DNA from 2 places in the Paenibacillus sp. RC73 genome. Region 2 is predicted to be linked to the other one. Evidence: predicted binding sites of a transcription regulator. Region 2 holds the regulator's gene; the other holds the start of a gene.

Region 1 (9,165 bases), on a different contig from region 2:
AGAACAAAGAAGGGGTTGTCGAAAACGCATTGAAGGCGGCGGGCTTCGACATTGCCGAAACGTGCCGGGATGAGGATTGGCTGGCGTTTGTGGCGAGAAAGAGGTAACCATGGATTTTTTACAAAATATTTTTCGTGTGAAGTTAGAGGTTCTTCCATTTTACTTGCTGGCTCTGATCATATCTTTTACGGTACATGAGTTTGCACATGCGTATTATGCCAATAAATTCGGTGACCCTACAGCCAAGCTGCTGGGACGCGTGACTTTAAATCCGGCAGTGCATATTGATCTGATGGGTACGTTGCTACTGCTGATCGGGGGTTTTGGCTGGGCCAAACCGGTTCCGGTCAACCGTGACAATTTCAGTCGCCCACGTTCTATGGGGATTGTCGTGTCTGCTGCTGGACCACTGAGCAATTTGCTGCTTGCCTTTGTGGCTACCCTGATTTATGCGGTGCTGCTTCATTTTCAGGTGCTGCCGAATATCGAGAATCAGCGGGTGGCTCAGGCCATCAACTTGTTTATCAATTCACTGATTAGTTTGAATCTGTTTTTGTTTATTTTTAATCTAATTCCGCTGCCACCGCTGGATGGTTACCGGATTGTGGAGGATGTGGCCCCTACACCTCTGCGCCGCAAACTTCAGTATTTTGAGCAGTGGTCTATCTTTATTTTTCTGTTGATCCTTGTTATCCCGCAGGTGAGGGCGGTGACGATTGAGCCGCTGTACGTGCTTTCCCAGACGATTTATGTGCAGTTTTTGCAGTTTGCTTTTTACATCATCGGATTATTCGGAGCCTAACGGCTCCTTTTTTTGCGGGTATGGAAGGTAGTATAACAATTGAAGCAGCAACATACTGGTCATGCGGGCGCAAAAGATGATATGATGGTGCTTGGTGATTTATTCGGATATTGTACAGAAAGCCAATGGATAACAGTTATTTTCAGAATAGGTGTGAGAGACAATGCAGCGTTATTTTATTCCGGCAGAGCAGTTTCTGGAAGACCATGTGATCGTGGCGGGTGAGGATGCGCGACATATTGCCAAGGTCATGCGCGGTCGTAGTGGTGACAAAATTATAGTCAGTGACGGGGTATCAAAGGAAGCGCTGGCTGCGCTGGATACGATAGAACAAGATCGTGTAACGGCGACGATAGTCGAGCCGCTGGAGATGACCTCCGAACCGCATGTGCAGGTCACCATTGCCCAAAGTCTTCCCAAGGGAGACAAGATGGAGACCGTTATGCAAAAATGTACAGAAATCGGGGCAGCGGGGTTTGTCCCGTTTTTGTCCGAGCGTACGGTCGTGCAGTATGATGCCAAAAAGGAAGGCAAACGGCTGGAGCGATGGCGCAAGATTGTAAAGGAAGCGGCTGAGCAAAGCCACCGTAACCGGATTCCGGAAATAAGTGCGCCGATGACGTGGAAAGAGCTGCTGGCTTCTTTTTCGCAGTATGATTTGATATGCTATTGTTATGAAAAAGAGCAGGGGCGGCAGCTACGGGACGTGATTCAGCCTTTGGCAGGACAATGGACGTCGATGGACAAGCTGCGTGTTCTGCTGATAGTGGGTCCGGAAGGTGGATTCAGCGAAGCGGAGAGCCTGGAGGCCGAGCAGGCCGGGGCGCAGTCTACGGGGCTGGGAAGACGCATTTTGCGTGCGGAAACCGCAGGTATGACTGCATTGGCTTGCATTTTATATGAGTCAGGAGAAATGGGAGGGGTTTAATATGCCGTCAGTGGCATTTTACACATTGGGTTGTAAGGTAAACTTTTATGATACAGAAGCGATTTGGCAGCTGTTCAAAAATGAAGGCTATGAGCAGGTAGATTTTGATGAGCAGACAGCTGACGTCTACCTTATTAATACGTGCACCGTTACGAATACCGGCGATAAAAAGAGTCGTCAGATCATTCGCCGTGCGATTCGTCGGAACCCGGATGCTATTGTGGCAGTGACGGGCTGTTACGCCCAGACTTCTCCTGCAGAAATTATGGATATTCCCGGTGTCGATCTCGTTATTGGTACACAGGATCGGGACAAAATTATTCCGTTTGTTCAGGAGATTCAAGAGTCGCGTCAACCTGTGAACGCTGTGCGCAACATTATGAAAACGCGCGTGTTCGAGGAAATGGATGTGCCTGATTTTGCTAACCACACACGTGCGTTTTTGAAAATTCAGGATGGCTGCAACAACTTTTGTACCTTCTGCATCATTCCGTGGTCGCGTGGTTTGTCCCGCAGCCGCGATGCCGCGAGCATTATGACTCAGGCGCGTCAACTGGTACATGCGGGTTATAAAGAAATTGTGCTCACAGGCATTCATACAGGTGGTTATGGTGACGACATGGACAATTATGATCTGTCCGATCTGCTGTGGGATCTGGAGAAGGTAGAAGGGCTGGAGCGTATCCGTATCAGCTCCATTGAAGCCAGCCAGATTGATGAAAAAATGCTTGATGTGCTGAACCGTTCCACCAAGCTGGTACGTCATTTTCACATTCCGCTTCAGGCGGGAGATGACACCGTGCTGAAACGGATGCGCCGCAAATACACAACAGAAGAGTTTTACAATAAAATGCTTATGATTCGCAAGGCGATGCCGGATGTGGCGATTACGACAGACGTTATTGTTGGCTTTCCTGGGGAAACGGACGAAATGTTCCGCAACGGTTATGAGCTGATGAAAAAAATTGGCTTCTCGGAAATGCATGTGTTCCCTTATTCCAAACGCAGCGGTACGCCTGCGGCGCGTATGGAGGATCAGGTGGATGAGGACGTGAAAAATGCACGTGTGCATGAGCTGATTGAACTGTCAGAGCAAATGCAGTTGGCTTATGCAGAAAAGTTTGTCGGTCAGGTGCTGGAGGTCATTCCGGAAGTTGCGCCGAAAGGGACCGAAGATAGCGGCATGCTTCACGGTTACAGTGACAATTACATTCAACTGGTGTTTGAAGGTACTAAGGATCTGGTTGGCAAGGTGTGCCGCGTGAAGTTGACGAAGGCGGGCGTTAATGAAAGTGAAGGCCAATTGGTCCGTGTGCTGGAGAATGGACTGCAAGCAGCCCTATAATAACTAAAAAAAGCCTGAATAGGCCATAGAGATGGCAAACAAGGATTTCGCCTTTCCTTACAGGGAGGACGGAATCCTTGTTGCGCAAGGAAAGGGGATTGCAGGATGGCAGAAAAAAAGGAAATTTCCGCCGGCGGTGTGGTGTACCGCAAACAGGGGGAGCAGCTTGAAATTCAGCTGATAACCGATCGATACGGCAAGGTCTCCTTGGCTAAAGGTAAAATGGAGCAAGGAGAAACGATCGAACAGACGGCTTTACGTGAAATTCGTGAGGAAACAGGGCTGAACGGACGGATTATCCAGCATGTGGATATGATTGCTTATACGTATCAGCATCCTGAATTCGGGGAAGTGGACAAGGAAGTCCATTATTATCTCGTAGAAGCACTGGATGGGGATTTACAGGCACAGATTGAAGAAATTAAAGGTGTTGCATGGCATACGCCTGAGGAAGCATGGCGTCTCCAGCGCCAAGGCGGATATGACAACAATGATGTCATTTTGAGCAAGGCGCTGTCCATGCTTGGAATTAACGTTTGATGATGTTGGGAGACATGCGATTCTCCAAACGTGTCCATACAGGTAAATAGCAGATTGGCAAGACAAGCAGAGAGCTGATCACGTTAAACAGGGTTTGAGCATGGGCGACCCTGGCTCCAGGCTCAGCAGATATCCAGGCGGCTGCCATTTCCAGCCCAGGGATCAGCGGCATAAACAGCAACGCCCCGCCTACGTTCAGCAGCACGTGGGACCAGGCCACAAATTTGCCGGACATGCTGCCGCCGACAGCCGCAATCAGGGCCGTCACGCAGGTGCCAACGTTGGAGCCGATGACGATGGCGATACCCACATCGACTGGCAAAGCTCCCGCAGCAGCAAGGCTGATCGCCATACCAATAACGGCGGCGCTGCTGTGAACCAGTGCGGTCAGGCAGGCCCCGGCTGCGAAGGCCCACCACATGTTGGCCGCGGCGTGGTCAAGAAACCAGCGGAACAGCCCGGCCTGCTCAATCCAAGGGCCGACTGTTTGCATCACTCGGATACCCGCAAGGATCAGCGAAAATCCGGCAAAGGCGAGGCTGATATATTGTACAGCCTGCGGTCGGCTGAGTTGATTGGGGCTGGATGGTGGCTCGGCAGACGCATACTGGCGGCTGGAGACAGCCTCGCCCCACAAGACGGCGGTGCTCCAGCAAAGCAGCGAGCCGCAGAGCAGTGGAACAGCCAGTTTGCCTAGCTGGAGCCCCATCAGCTCGGTGGTCAGGCAGGTACCAATATTGGTACCGAGGATGATGCCGAGCGTGCGGCCGTAGGTCAACAGCCCGGCGTTGACCAGTCCGATGGTCAGCACCGTGACAGCGGTGCTGCTTTGCAGCAGGGCGGTAATGCCTGAGCTGAACAGCATGCCCCGCCAAGGGGAAACGGTGGCCCGGTTTAGCCAGCGGGTGAGGAAGGGACCAGCCAAATGCCGGAGGGCCGCTTCCATCAGCTTCATCCCGCCCAAAAAAATAAGCAGCCCACCGGACAGCGGCAAAATAACATGAATAAACACGGGCGTTCCCCCTTTCTAAACCGTTTTACGTTGGCCAATTAAGGACGCTTCGTAGTCTATTTGATCTTACGATCGCTACGCTTCTCCAGATTCAAATGGACCGCTACGCTGTTACCTGCCTTTAAAGTGGAATGATGTTCCCCTGTGATTCACTCGGAATAAAGAACTTGAACCTAAGCAAAAAATTCTTTTCAAAACTGCTGAGACGCTTATGTAACAGCCTATGATCTGTCAAGGACAGCCATGACAAGCATGACCAAGCTGTTTTTTAGGAAAACGAAAATTTTTATAGAACTTCACAAGCTTTAAAAGTGTGACGTCGATATTAAGGCGGGCAGTAGCGGAGCGGTTCATTTGAATCTGGAGAAGCGGTAGCGTTCGCCTTTGCAGGGGGATTCTTACCATTAAAATTATTTGTAAAATCCAAGAATCCCATTGCAACAGCGATCGTAAGATCAAATGAATCGCGGAGCCGCGCCCCATCGAACCCCACACTTTTAACACTTTGATTAATCCAAGAATGGGAGTGAAGGACTTTGCCTTCAGTAATATTGGAACGCAGCCGCAAAAAAAGGCTGGAACACGCGCACCCCTGGGTGTTTAAAAATGAAATAGCCAAGGTGGAGGGTGAGCCGGAGGCGGGTGATCTGGTCAGTATCGTAAACCATCAGGGCCGTTATTTGGCAACGGGTTACTATAATCCGGCCTCGCAAATTACGGTGCGTGTGATGTCCTACGAGCCGCTGGAAGCGATGGATCAAAGCTTTTTTGCCAAACGGTTCCGCGATTGTCTGGAGCACCGTGAACGTTTTGTGACCGGGGGAGACGCGTATCGGCTGGTATACGGCGAGGCTGATTTTTTACCCGGGCTGATTGTAGACCGTTTTGGCGACGTGTTAGTCGTACAATTATTAACGCTCGGTATGGATCGCCGCAGGGAAGAAATCAGGGATGCACTTGTTGAAGTGATTGGCCCTGTTGGTATATATGAGCGCAGCGATGTATCCATCCGCGAGCTGGAAGGACTGGAACAGACCAAAGGGCCTTTATATGGCGACTGCCCACGTCATGTCGTGGTAACGGAAAATGGTTTGCGTATCAAGGTCGATATTGTAGAGGGCCAGAAGACAGGCTATTTCTTTGACCAGCGTGAGAATCGTGCGGCGATTGCTCCACTGATGACGGGCTGGGGAGGACGCAGCGGAATTACGCTACAGGAAGTAGCAGAACAGGGTGACGCTGGCACAGCGGTCATGAAGCCTGTGAACAGAAGCGGCAAGGTTGTGGAGTTCCCATTCTGGGATGGTGCAACCGTGCTGGAGTGCTTTTCACATACGGGAAGCTTTACGCTCAATGCCTGCAAATACGGTGCTAAAAAAGTAACCTGTCTTGATATTTCCGAGCACGCAATTGAAAGCGCACGGGATAATGTCAAGCTGAACGGTTTTGAGGAACGCGTCGAGTTTGTCGTGGACGATGCTTTCCAATATTTGCGCAATCAGGTTAAAGGCTTAGAGGAACGCACCGCGCGGGCCGGGGGAAAGGGGGATACTTCCAAGCCGCTCACAGCAGGGGGCGGACGTACCTTTGATGTAGTTATTCTTGATCCGCCGGCCTTTGCCAAAACAAAGAATGCGGTCAAAGGAGCTACGCGGGGATATAAGGATATTAATCTGCACGGGATGAAGCTGGTCAATGAGGGCGGCTATTTAGTGACTGCGAGTTGCTCATTCCATATGCGGCCGGAGCTGTTTCTGGACACGATTAAGGAAGCGGCGGCAGATGCCGGAAAAATCCTCCGTCTGGTGGATTGGAGAGCGGCTGGCAAGGATCATCCCCAAATTCTGGGTGTGGAGGAAGGCCATTATTTGAAATTCGCTATTTTTGAGGTGCGTAGCCGGACACAACTGTAGAATTCATACACAGTTAACCGCCTTTTGGGATAGCGGAATAAGTAGATTAGGCTCGTTTTATCAATAAATCAGTCCTGTAGAGAAGGCATGCACCAAGCCAACCTGCGGGACTGTTTGTTTTTTGAGGGAGGATAAAATGCTACAAGATGGCAAACGTACGTTCTTTTCTCCCTTGCCTCATATGCTATACTGTTTAATAGATTGTTGTTCGTTGGAAAGGAGGCCGCATCATGTCGGTCCGTTTGTTAATTGGCCGCTCAGGCAGTGGGAAAAGCACGTTAATACGTCGTGAAATGACGGCTATGCTACGCAAGAAACCGCTAGGTAAGCCTATGCTGTTGCTTGTGCCGGAGCAATCGTCATTTGCTTCCGAGCATGCGCTGCTTACAGAAGCCGGAAACGGTATTCAGGGGACGGTGCGCGCACAGGTCATGGGATTTCATCGTCTTGCCTATTTGGTCATGCAGGAAACCGAGGGTTCGGCGCTGGTACCTGTGACGGAGGAAGGCAAGAAGATGCTTTTATATAAAATTATTCGTCGTCGCAAAGATGAACTGAGTTTATTTAAGGATTCGGGAGACCAACTGGGCTTTGTGGATCGGTTAAATACGCTGTTTACAGAGCTGAAGCAGTACGGGAATGATACTCGGTCTGTACCGGAGCAACTGGAGCGAATGAATGCTGCGGGGGAATCCACTCCGATTTTACGCGGCAAGCTCAAGGACATCAGTTTGATTTATGAGGATTTTGAAAGAGAGCTGACGCTTAAATATATTGACGGCGAGGATACGCTGCGTATGCTGGCGGAGCAGATTGCTGAGTCGTCCATTGTACGTGGAGCGGATATTTGGATGGATGGCTACCGCAGGTTTACGCCGCATGAATACAAGGTGGTGGAGCAGCTCATGCTGCACGCTTCTTCGTTGACGGTCGCACTGACCTGCAATCGTAGCTACGAGAGTGGACAGCTTCCGCATGAGCTGGATTTGTTTCATCCTTCGGCGGCTACCTATGTAAAGCTTAAAGGGATGGCGGACGAGCTGATGATGGAGACGCAGACACAATTGCTGCGCCCTGATCCGCTTCCGAGATTTAAGGACCGCCCGGCGTTGGCGTATCTGGAGGCAGAGTTTGAACGACGTGCGGGATATCGGAACCAGGAACGACCCATGCCGCAGCAACAGATGCGGGAGCAATGGAAAGATAAGCAGCCAGAAGAAATCAAACTGTATGCCGCAGCGAACCGACGTGTCGAGCTGGAGGGCGCAGTGCGCGAAATGCGCCGCCTGGCCCGAGATGAGGGGGCACGTTATCGGGAAATGGCTCTGTTTGTACGCCAGATTGAGGATTATGAGCCGTGGGTGGAGCCGATATTTAAGCAATATGAGGTTCCGGTGTTTCTGGATCAGCGCAGAAGCGTATTGCATCATCCCTTGGTGGAAATGATTCGGGCTTCGCTGGATATCGTCCAGCGGCGTTGGCGGTACGAGGATGTATTTCGTGCGGTCAAAACGGATCTGCTGTTGCCACAGGATGGACGGGTCAGCCGCGAGGATATGGACCGTCTGGAAAATTACGCATTGGCCTGCGGGATACAGGGCAGCCGCTGGACAGACGGACGGCCTTGGCAGGCTGTACCCAGCCTTTCGCTGGAGCTGGAGGAACAGGAGCGGAACCGTCAGCGGGACGAAACGCTGGATCTAATGGAGCTGTGCCGCGATGTGATCGTGACGCCTTTACGTGCGTTTGAGAAACGTCTGGGTAAGGCCCGGACTGCACTTGAGAAGTGTGAAGCGGTGTATTTGTTGCTGGAGGATGCAGAAATTGGGCATAAGCTGGATAACTTGATCCATCAGGCCGAGGAAGCGGGAAATCCCGAGCAGGCGAAGGAGCACCGTCAGGTATGGGATGCGGTGCTTGAGCTGTTGGATCAGATCGTCGAAATGATGGGTGACGAGAAGCTGGACACTTCTTTATTTGCCGATGTTCTGGAAACGGGTCTGATAGAGTACCGTATGGGTCTTGTTCCGCCAGCTCTGGATCAGGTGCTGGTCGGAAACACGGACCGTACACGCGTTGCTGGTATTCAACATGTCTTTGTGCTGGGTATGAACGAAGGTGTGATGCCAGCTGTATTTCATGAGGATGGCGTGCTGAACGAGCAGGAACGCACCGCCTTGAATGAACGGGGCGTAGAGCTGGCGCCGGATATGACAAGACGTCTGCTGGATGAACGTTTTCTTGCGTATACGGCGCTCACGTCAGCCGGAAGCAGTCTGTGGATGAGCTATGCCGTGACCGACGAAGAGGGCAAGTCGTTGCTGCCGTCAGAGTTGGTACGGCATGTCCGTCAACTGTTCCCTGCTCTGGAAGAGCACCCGTTAGCTGCCTATCCTTTGCCTCGGGACCCATGGGCGACTCAATGGGAGTATGCTTCCCATCCGTCCGAGGCATTGCCACAGCTGATCGCGCAATTCCGGCAATGGCGGCATGGTGGAGAGATTTTATCTCCCTGGTGGGAGGTATACAACTGGTATGCGGGCCAGCAGGGGCGTGAAAGGGACAAGCTGCGTCAGTTGCTGACCTCACTTTTTTACGAAAATCATGCCGAAATGCGGAAAGAAA
Region 2 (9,165 bases):
GAACGTGATCAATATCTGACGCTTTACTAAAATGTGGAATCCCTTGGCGCTCTGAGCGTTGAGGGATTTTTAGTTTGGGGACAGTGAGTAAAAATTATAAATCCGATATATAGTTGCCCTCAAAATGCCCCCAAACTTTTTATTTTCAAAATACTTTTCAGTAAAAGACTCATATTTCTTCATGCTAGCCAATGAAAGAATTACATTAAGGGAAAAGAATTGCAAAGGAAGAGTTTGTGAATTGGATCGAAGTCCGTAAGCAAGAACATCGGTGTATTAATGCCATGTTGTCTTGTCTCTTTTGGCTGATTGTATTTGATGATTTTTTGGATCGTTTGTATCATCCTAAATAATCAAAGAAGAGAACTTGTATGAGTTGGGGCACGATATTGGACACGTTCCATGATCCCAGGTTTTCGAAAGGAAAAATTGGTGGTAAATGGTATTTCCCAGCTCGTGAAATGAGCTTTTTTGAAATATGGCTCTTAGAGCAATAAACACATTATAAGGAAACGATCGAAAAATATTTACCTAAAATAATACATAAAATATTCCAAATAAACAGATAATTGTATTGCCACGCTGTTATAGCAAATATAGAATTATAGTGTTGGTTACAACTGAGTGAAGGGGATATGTGTTATGTGGGAGCCTATACGGTTCTTGCTATTTTCTAATGTTGAAACATTTGCGGCGTTTGTTTTAATGCTTACTATTTTTAGAATCCGAGCTTTAGATTTTGTCTGGCCTGCCTTGTTTATCGGCCTGATCATGAACTTGCAAAGTATGGTGTTGAGAGAAGAAATGTCGTTGTCTTTTTTTGCTCCGACTATAAACATTATATTATTCACATTATTGATAACTACTGTTGTAAGGATGCCCATTATTTGGGCAGCTATCATATCCATTACAGGTACGTTTTTGTATACGCTGTTTCAAGCAATAATCATAGTAATGCTCTTTGGTACATTGACATCAGACATGCAGACCTCTCCAGAGGGATCGTTAGCTCAAGCTGTAACCAGTGCATGGGTGTTAGCTATATCATGGTTACTATTTAAATTCAAAATAGGCTTTACAGCAGATTATGAAAGCTTGCGTTTTAGGTGGGAACATGTACTTGTTGTTATTTTAATAATTGGGGTACTAGCAGCTAGTACATTTATGTTCTACGTCAATAATTTTCCTTTGAGTATTTTATTTATAGCTTTGGCATCTGGAATGTTTCTGTACTATGCGCTAAAAACGGAGCGTGATTATTATAAAAAATCTTGATTCTATCGCTCTTGATATTGCAACTCATATCAAAACAGTTGTACCGGATCATCCAGCTTCTATTGCGGTTTTAAAACATGGAATAGCCGTTGTGATTAATACAGTTTCAATCATTTTGTTAACTATTGGTATTTCATTTATTACGGGTAAGGTGCAGGAAACTGTACTGGCGATGATATCTTTTTCTATACTGCGTCAAGTTGTAGGAGGAATACATTTAAAGAGCAATATAGTATGCATTGTTGTATCTACAGCTTTACTTACCGCCCTGTCCTTTGTGAATTTAAACTATAATTGGATAGTTATTACTTCGATATTAAGTATAATACTTGTCTTGGTTTATGCTCCGTCTAGAATAGACGGGAAGACTCGTATACCTAAACGGCACTACCCATTGTTAAAAATTTGCGGGGTTGCAATAATAACACTTAATTTGTGGCTGGCTTTTCCGGTGGTAGCTGCTAGTTTTTTTGTTCAAAGCTTAACGTTAATAGAGAGGAGGTGCGAAAAATGAAAAGTCCTAAATTTAGTAAATTTAAGATTGGTATGTACTACAATGCTGCCATATTACTAACTTCACTTGCAGTTGTATCAGTGAGTACAGCGAGTTTGTCTTGGATTCACAGTCCCGAACCACCTGAAGAACTGTTGAAATAAAGTGGGAGATATATGAAATGCTAAACTTAACCGTCTCAGCTGATGATTCTCGAGGTATTAACAAGGGCGAAAACATACCAGTGGACAAGGTTCTTTTCATATCTAAAGGACGTAAGAGGGATCAGATTCTAGTTCACACATTCGAAAAAACATATTACATGATCGGCACCCTAAGGCATTGGGAAAGCTTCCTAAATAATAATGGGTTCCATTTCTTGAATGTAGACAGAAGCAATACTCTGAATGTGGAAAAGGTGAAAATTGTTAATGGCATTTTCAAAGACGCTTACTTTGAATGTGAGATAACAAAAACATCGAAGAGGTGTCCGATCTCTTATCACCGATTTGACGAGGTTATAGAGGAAATGGGTTTCATTAATTCGAACATAATCTTCACTGGAGTTGCTACTAGATAGCGGCTCTTTTTTTGTCAAAAATACTCGGCTTATATTGTCGAATCATAAGAGACATTCAGCACCCTGATTTTTGTTCATATGTCCCTAATTTTAGGAATTGATATAGGTAAGAGTTTCGAATTTCATAATCAAGGGAAAAAGAATGGGAGAAGGTAATGGGTTGTGTTGAGTTAACATTTTCGCTCCTTATGTTTATGAAACGAGGAAAAGCATTTCGTTCAGAGTACATAGGATAAATGATCATACAGTAAAGATAAAGACACAATAGTTCACAGGGGAGAATAGACATGAAAAAGCATTTTTTTGAATTTTCTCAGGACTGGGATTTAGATGAAGAGAATACGAAATTTTTATCAGTATTCACTTACTTCAAATGTTAAAATTCTGTTGAAAATGATAAAGTCCTACCGACTGCTAAAGGGCCCCTTAATATTGGTTCAATATCCGTTTTACACTATAATGCGGCACAAAAAAGCGGGAAGAAATCCTTCCCGCTTTTCGCTTAAAAACAATCATTAACGTCTGCGTTGTCTATCATTTACACTAAACAGATTAACAGCCAGTGCGTTACCTCTAGCACGTGCAATCGCTCTCTGATTTGAACGGATCGATAATCCTCTTCTTCTCACGTGACGTTTGAAATGTCTTTTACACATGATATCACCTCCCTTCACAAGAAATGAAGGTACGGATGAATTTTAGAAGTGTTTATGCTTACGGTTACGTTTGGAAATTTTGATGTTCAATGCATTGGTGGCTAGTGCGTTACCGCTTCTTGTTTCGGCGGCTGCGGCCTGAAAGACTTTTACGACCAGAAATTTGTTCTTGCCGATACGGTGCTTATACGTTTTGACTCGATTTTTGATCATCTTCTTATCTCCTTTGCTAAGGTCTACTTTATTCATATGTCAGTAGCGCTAGCAATGTATCAGCATAAATCTATTAAAAGCAAAAAGAAGCTATCACCTATGATCCTAATATTCAGAAACTAATAAAGTATGGAGATACGGAACGTAAAAAAACTTATGCTTACCTGCCGTATCCTTTCCCACTTTACGTTGTAGGAGAAAGTTACAGCAGATTAGCATAAGTAGAATAGTAAAGAATGAAGATAAGAAGCTGGTAAAAGAAATATTACTTATTATAAAGGGTTTTAAGTTTTTTCTCGTAATACGCTTCCTGGTTAAGAATACGATTATTCAGTTGTTCAGATAATATACCATATTTATCTAAAATAATGATATAATTCTTTTGATCCACCAATATACAGAACAGTAATTGCAGGTATAAACCGTTTAATCTATGGGCTATCAAAGGAAAAAGAATAGCTGTGAGGAACATTTTGTGTACATAAAATCAACACAAAACCGGCTTGCCATGGGCAGCCGGTTTTGTTGTAGCGGGAAGAATAACGGGGCTGAAAAATGAAAAATCAGTGGAAGTCCCGGAAGAGTCCTACAACCTTGCCCAAAATACTGACGTGCGTCAGACGAAGCGGTTCAAAGGCCGGATTTTCCGGTTGAAGTCGAATATGATCTTTTTCCTTGTAAAAAGTTTTAACAGTAGCCTCGTCCTCGTCTGTCATGGCCACGACAATATCGCCGTTATCGGCTGTCTGCTGTTGACGTACGATGACATAATCTCCGTTGGCAATACCAGCTTCAATCATGCTTTCTCCTACAACAGATAACATGAATATTTTATCCTCACCAACAAAATGTTGGGGAAGAGGAAAGTAATCTTCAATATTTTCTGTTGCTGTAATAGGCAGACCAGCTGTAACTTTGCCGACGACCGGAACACGACTAATTGAGTAATTAATCAAGTTGCTGTTATCCGATTCGTCTTGGCCGAGTAACTCGATGGCCCGCGGTTTCGTTGGATCACGACGAATCAGTCCCTTTTTCTCCAGACGATCCAAATGACCGTGAACCGTAGAACTGGAGGCCAATCCGACAGCCTCACCTATTTCGCGTACAGAAGGGGGATAACCCTTTAGACGCACTTCATTGCGGATAAATTCAAGAATGGCCTGCTGGCGGCTTGAAATCTTAGACATACCGTATCAACCCCATTTAGTAACGTTTGGGAAAATTATAGCATAGAACCTCCGTTCGTACAAACGTAAGTTCTAAATAATCCTAAAAAATAATCACGAACTTTTGTTCTCTTTTCTATTGAACAAAACAAATGTTCGTGTTATATTGTGAAAAAACATAGGAACAAACGTTTGGAGGACGCGACAAATGATGAAATATAGCACATATCAAAGTATTTTTCCAATGAATTTAGAAAAGATGCAAAATGTCCGGAATGAGAGAAGGGCGCAGCTTGTACGGACCATTTCCAACAGTCTCCTGCCCAAACTTCTTATTCTGGTTATCGTTGCCTGGATTGCGGGTGCAGGTGTACTGACGGTATTCGCGGCTCCTTCGGTTTCGAATGAAGAGGTGACCAAACTTATTGTGCAACCTGGGGATACATTGTGGCGGATTGCCTCCACTCATAAACCGGAACGAATGGATACACGGGTATATATAGAAGGAATTGTTCGGATTAACGGAATGGAAGATCGAGGAGTGCAGGCAGGCCAGCTTTTAAAGCTTCCGCACTTCTGATCAGTCACATTAGAGCTGTCAGGGAACGTGATACGGGAACCTTGACAAGCTCTTTTCTACATGTCAAAGTGTATTATATCTTTGCTTATATGGAGGGGACAGAATTTGGATATAGACAGCTTGGTACAGCGCATCAATGAATTGGCTCGCAAAGCAAAAGCCGAAGGATTGACGGAAGAGGAAACAACAGAGCGCGCCAATCTTCGGGAAATTTATTTGGATAACATTCGCCGTAATTTCCGGCAGCAACTTGATACGATTGAAATTGTGGACGAAGATACGTCGAAGGGAAATGGTGGGCTGACGCATTAATGTCGCTAAAGCGGCTTAGCCCGCGTAATTTGCTTTTCGTTTTTTAAGGTATCTATTTTTGGTATCTATATAGATTAGGATTGGTAGCAATTGTTTTAAGCAATATATTTGGGAAGGGAATTGAGAGATGGCCCGGTCATTTGAAAGAAAAGTTCGCAAAAACACAGCGCATTTGAATAAATCGCGCAAAAAGCAAGGCATCCAAACCATTAGTGGCGCCGGTTCTGCAATGGATATTTTCCGTGGACGTAATATTACCGTGCCAATCATGTTGGCTGGACTTGCAGTTCTGTATATGCTCATGAGTTATTTTTTGACTAAGACTGGTATGCGCGGCATGGACTGGCTTGTATTCGGCTTGTATTTGATGCTGGCTGTTATCTTTTTCATCCGCCGTCCTTATTTGAAGGTTGGAAAGAGCACGCTGTATATGTTGAAGGGTGGCAGAGAGCGTCCAATGACGGCAGAGGATATGAAAGCCATCAAGATTGAAAAGGGTTACGTAACGGTTGAAAGAAAAGGTAAGGGTGGCAACTTTATTTTTACAAAATCACTGGGCCGTTATGATACGGATGCCATTGCAGAGCGGCTTGAGAAGTTTGCGCTATCTAATCAGGTTCAAGTAGACAAAAAATAACGACTTCTGTTGGTTCGAATCGTTTAAATTGTCCGTGGGCCTGTAGCCTCTGTAAATAAGGTCGCATGATGTTATTTCATATAACACATTGCGGCCTCTTGATTAATATGGGCACATAACGATTGGAATGCTTGTAGACGCAACAAGGCAGAACAAGCGTACATATAAAGTGGAAAGAGAGTGGATAATACAGATGACGATTCAAGCGGTAATGTTCGATCTTGATGATACACTTCTGTGGGATGAGCGCAGTGTAGAAGAGGCATTTGACGCAACGTGCCAGACAGGTTCCCTGGAAGCAGGCGTTGATCCGAAAGCTTTGGAAGAAGCAGTCCGCAAGGAAGCGCGTGCTTTGTATGAGTCTTATGAAACCTTTAGTTTTACTCAATTGATTGGCATTAATCCGTTTGAGGGATTGTGGGCGAATTTTACGGCAGGAGAGCAGCCAGAGTTCCGGCAATTGGAACAGCTGGCCCCTGCTTATCGAAAGGAATCTTGGCGTAGAGGTCTCCAACAGTTGGGGATAGATAATGAAGAGTTAGCGCAAAAGCTGGCAACCCAATTTGCCTTGGAAAGACGCACCCGTCCCCATGTTTATGAAGAAACGTTTGAGATTCTGGAGCAGTTGAAAGGGCAGTATAAGCTTCTTTTGTTGACAAACGGCTCCCCTGATCTACAGCAGGAGAAGTTGGATGGGGTTCCGCAGTTAGCTCCATTTTTTGATCACGTTGTTATTTCAGGTTCGTTTGGTAAAGGTAAGCCGGACCCGTCTATTTTTCAGCATGCTTTGGGGCTTCTCGGTATTGAGCCTGAACATGCTTTAATGGTGGGGGATAAGCTGACGACTGATATTCAAGGGGCTCTGGCGGCAGGTGTGCACTCCGTGTGGGTGAACCGCAACGCCAAAACCAATACTACAGAAATCAAGCCAAAGTTCGAAATTAAGCATCTGTCCGAATTGGATGGAATTATTCAATCGTTTAAGTAAGTGCTTTTCGGCTCTTATTATAGTAACAAGCCCAAAATACTCCCTCCGCTCAGGCATCTCAGAGCAGAGGGAGTTGCTTTATCCACATTAGGATGGATTCGTATTATAGTATTATGCCTTAATAAACGATGGATCTTCAAACGGTTCGGCAATCCACCCATTTTCTTCGATGAACAAACGTACTGCGACGATCTTCTGATTTTCCATTAAGGTAAAGAAGTGAGGAATATTTTCTGGTACGGAAATAACGTCACCAGGTGAAAGCTCAACATTAAAATATCCGATTTCTTCAGGACCTTTAATGATGAAAATGCCTTTGCCTGCTACAATAGCACGGATTTCATCTTCGGTATGGGTATGAATTTGCTCAAACTTGGCAAGTAGCTCGTCCAAATTCGGCGTTGCTTCGGACAAGGTGATAACGTCCCATATTTTATACCCACGGCGGGCGGCTAAGTCCTTGATTTCGGCTTCAAAAGTGCTTAGAACAGCCACTTTTTGCTCATCTGTCAGGGTGAAGTTTTCTTGCAGCTCCCCGGACAGCTTGGAATCATCCCAATGCTCGTACAATACCTCTTGACTCTCCAAAAATTCACGTACCTTGTCTTCATCGCTAATTCGTACATTCGTATTGCGTATTAAGATTTCAGCCATAGATTATCCCTCTTTTCCACTTGGTTTAATGTTGTATACAGAATATCATGTCTTGAATCGTTGTACAATATAGGTCTGAAACATTTTATGTTGCAAATGACGGTTCGTCCTATTCCAATATAAAAAGAACCCTGGCCTAAGTGCGTCTCATTATGCAGCAAACTGTAAAAATGAATATCGAGAGTTGTTTTTGTGCAGAAGAAGCCGTATAAAACGTATGTTTTTACTTCAATCTATCTAAATGATACGGTTTCTGCTAAACTAGGATTTAACGTTTTGCGGGGGTGAAGAGATTTTGGATAAAGTTAGCTTACAGAATGCATTACAACGAAGAATACTCATTCTTGACGGGGCCATGGGCACCATGATCCAGCAAGAGGATCTTTCCCCCGACGATTTTGGCGGGGAAGAGCTGGAGGGCTGCAACGAGATGTTGGTCTTAACCAGACCGGATGTCATTCAAGGGATACATGAAGCATACTTGGAGGCCGGATCAGACCTGATTGAAACGAACACTTTTGGAGCGACATCCGTCGTTTTGGCGGATTACGATATACCGGAGCGCGCCCGTGAAATTAATCTGGTTGCAGCTAAACTGGCGCGTAGCGCGGCAGATAAGTATAGTACTGCGGACAAGCCTCGTTTTGTTGTAGGAGCTATGGGACCGACGACGAAAACATTATCCGTGACAGGTGGTGTTACGTTTGCGGAGCTGATCGAGAGCTATGAAGAGCAAGCCTTGGCGCTAATTGAAGGCGGCGTGGATGCCTTGCTTTTGGAGACCTCGCAGGATACGCTTAACGTCAAAGCCGGAAGTATTGGAATTCGGCAGGCTTTTGAGAAGACGGGTACGGAGCTTCCCATAATGATTTCGGGAACGATTGAACCAATGGGAACGACTCTGGCAGGTCAGAATATTGAGTCTTTCTGCATATCGCTGGAACATTTGCATCCGGTGTCGATTGGGCTGAACTGTGCTACAGGACCGGAGTTTATGCGGGATCACATTCGCTCTCTCTCTGATATGTCCTCAGCAGCAATTAGCTGTTATCCGAATGCAGGTTTGCCTGATGAAAACGGTCAATATCATGAATCACCTGATTCATTAGCCCGTAAAATGGCCGCTTTCGCCGAAAAAGGTTGGCTGAATATTGCAGGAGGTTGCTGTGGTACTACACCTGAGCATATCCGGGTTATGAGTGAACGTATGGCGCAGTTTGAGCCGCGCCCGCTGGAAGGCCATCACCCACCGGCTGTATCGGGTATTGAGCCTGTATATATTGAACAGGAAAATCGTCCCTATATGGTTGGTGAACGAACAAATGTTCTCGGCTCCCGCAAATTCAAGCGTTTGATCGTGGAAGGCAAATATGAAGAGGCATCTGAAATTGCCCGTGCTCAGGTAAAGAGTGGGGCACATGTCATTGATATTTGTGTACAGGACCCGGACCGCGATGAAATGACGGATATGGAAGCCTTTTTGAAGCTGGTCGTGAATAAGGTAAAGGTTCCTCTCGTGATTGATACCACGGATATTCAGGTCATTGATACCGCCTTGCAATATTCGCAAGGGAAGGCGATCATTAACTCCATTAATTTGGAGGATGG

The links. The regulator LexA, encoded in region 2, represses DNA repair genes until DNA is damaged. The targets are predictions, from matches to a motif close to CGAACATATGTTCG.
Region 1: the regulator LexA is predicted to act here: its motif matches at 6,691-6,704, upstream of addB (helicase-exonuclease AddAB subunit AddB).

The regions. Positions count from the first base shown of each region.
Region 1 is NZ_JBIYCV010000002.1:63,522-72,686, forward strand. It holds gene prmA (50S ribosomal protein L11 methyltransferase) at 1-107, shown strand, start outside; gene ABH897_RS03835 (site-2 protease family protein) at 110-802, shown strand; gene ABH897_RS03840 (16S rRNA (uracil(1498)-N(3))-methyltransferase) at 966-1,730, shown strand; gene mtaB (tRNA (N(6)-L-threonylcarbamoyladenosine(37)-C(2))-methylthiotransferase MtaB) at 1,732-3,075, shown strand; gene ABH897_RS03850 (NUDIX hydrolase) at 3,181-3,615, shown strand; gene ABH897_RS03855 (Na/Pi cotransporter family protein) at 3,605-4,627, opposite strand; gene ABH897_RS03860 (class I SAM-dependent rRNA methyltransferase) at 5,164-6,540, shown strand; gene addB (helicase-exonuclease AddAB subunit AddB) at 6,771-9,165, shown strand, end outside.
Region 2 is NZ_JBIYCV010000020.1:45,272-54,436, reverse strand. It holds gene ABH897_RS26645 (hypothetical protein) at 643-1,275, shown strand; gene ABH897_RS26640 (accessory gene regulator ArgB-like protein) at 1,253-1,789, shown strand; gene ABH897_RS26635 (cyclic lactone autoinducer peptide) at 1,786-1,932, shown strand; gene ABH897_RS26630 (LytTR family transcriptional regulator DNA-binding domain-containing protein) at 1,950-2,348, shown strand; gene ABH897_RS26625 (hypothetical protein) at 2,864-3,004, opposite strand; gene ABH897_RS26620 (hypothetical protein) at 3,047-3,217, opposite strand; gene lexA (transcriptional repressor LexA) at 3,781-4,407, opposite strand; gene ABH897_RS26610 (LysM peptidoglycan-binding domain-containing protein) at 4,598-4,966, shown strand; gene ABH897_RS26605 (DUF896 domain-containing protein) at 5,072-5,278, shown strand; gene ABH897_RS26600 (hypothetical protein) at 5,406-5,915, shown strand; gene ABH897_RS26595 (HAD family hydrolase) at 6,109-6,903, shown strand; gene ABH897_RS26590 (cupin domain-containing protein) at 7,015-7,557, opposite strand; gene metH (methionine synthase) at 7,853-9,165, shown strand, end outside.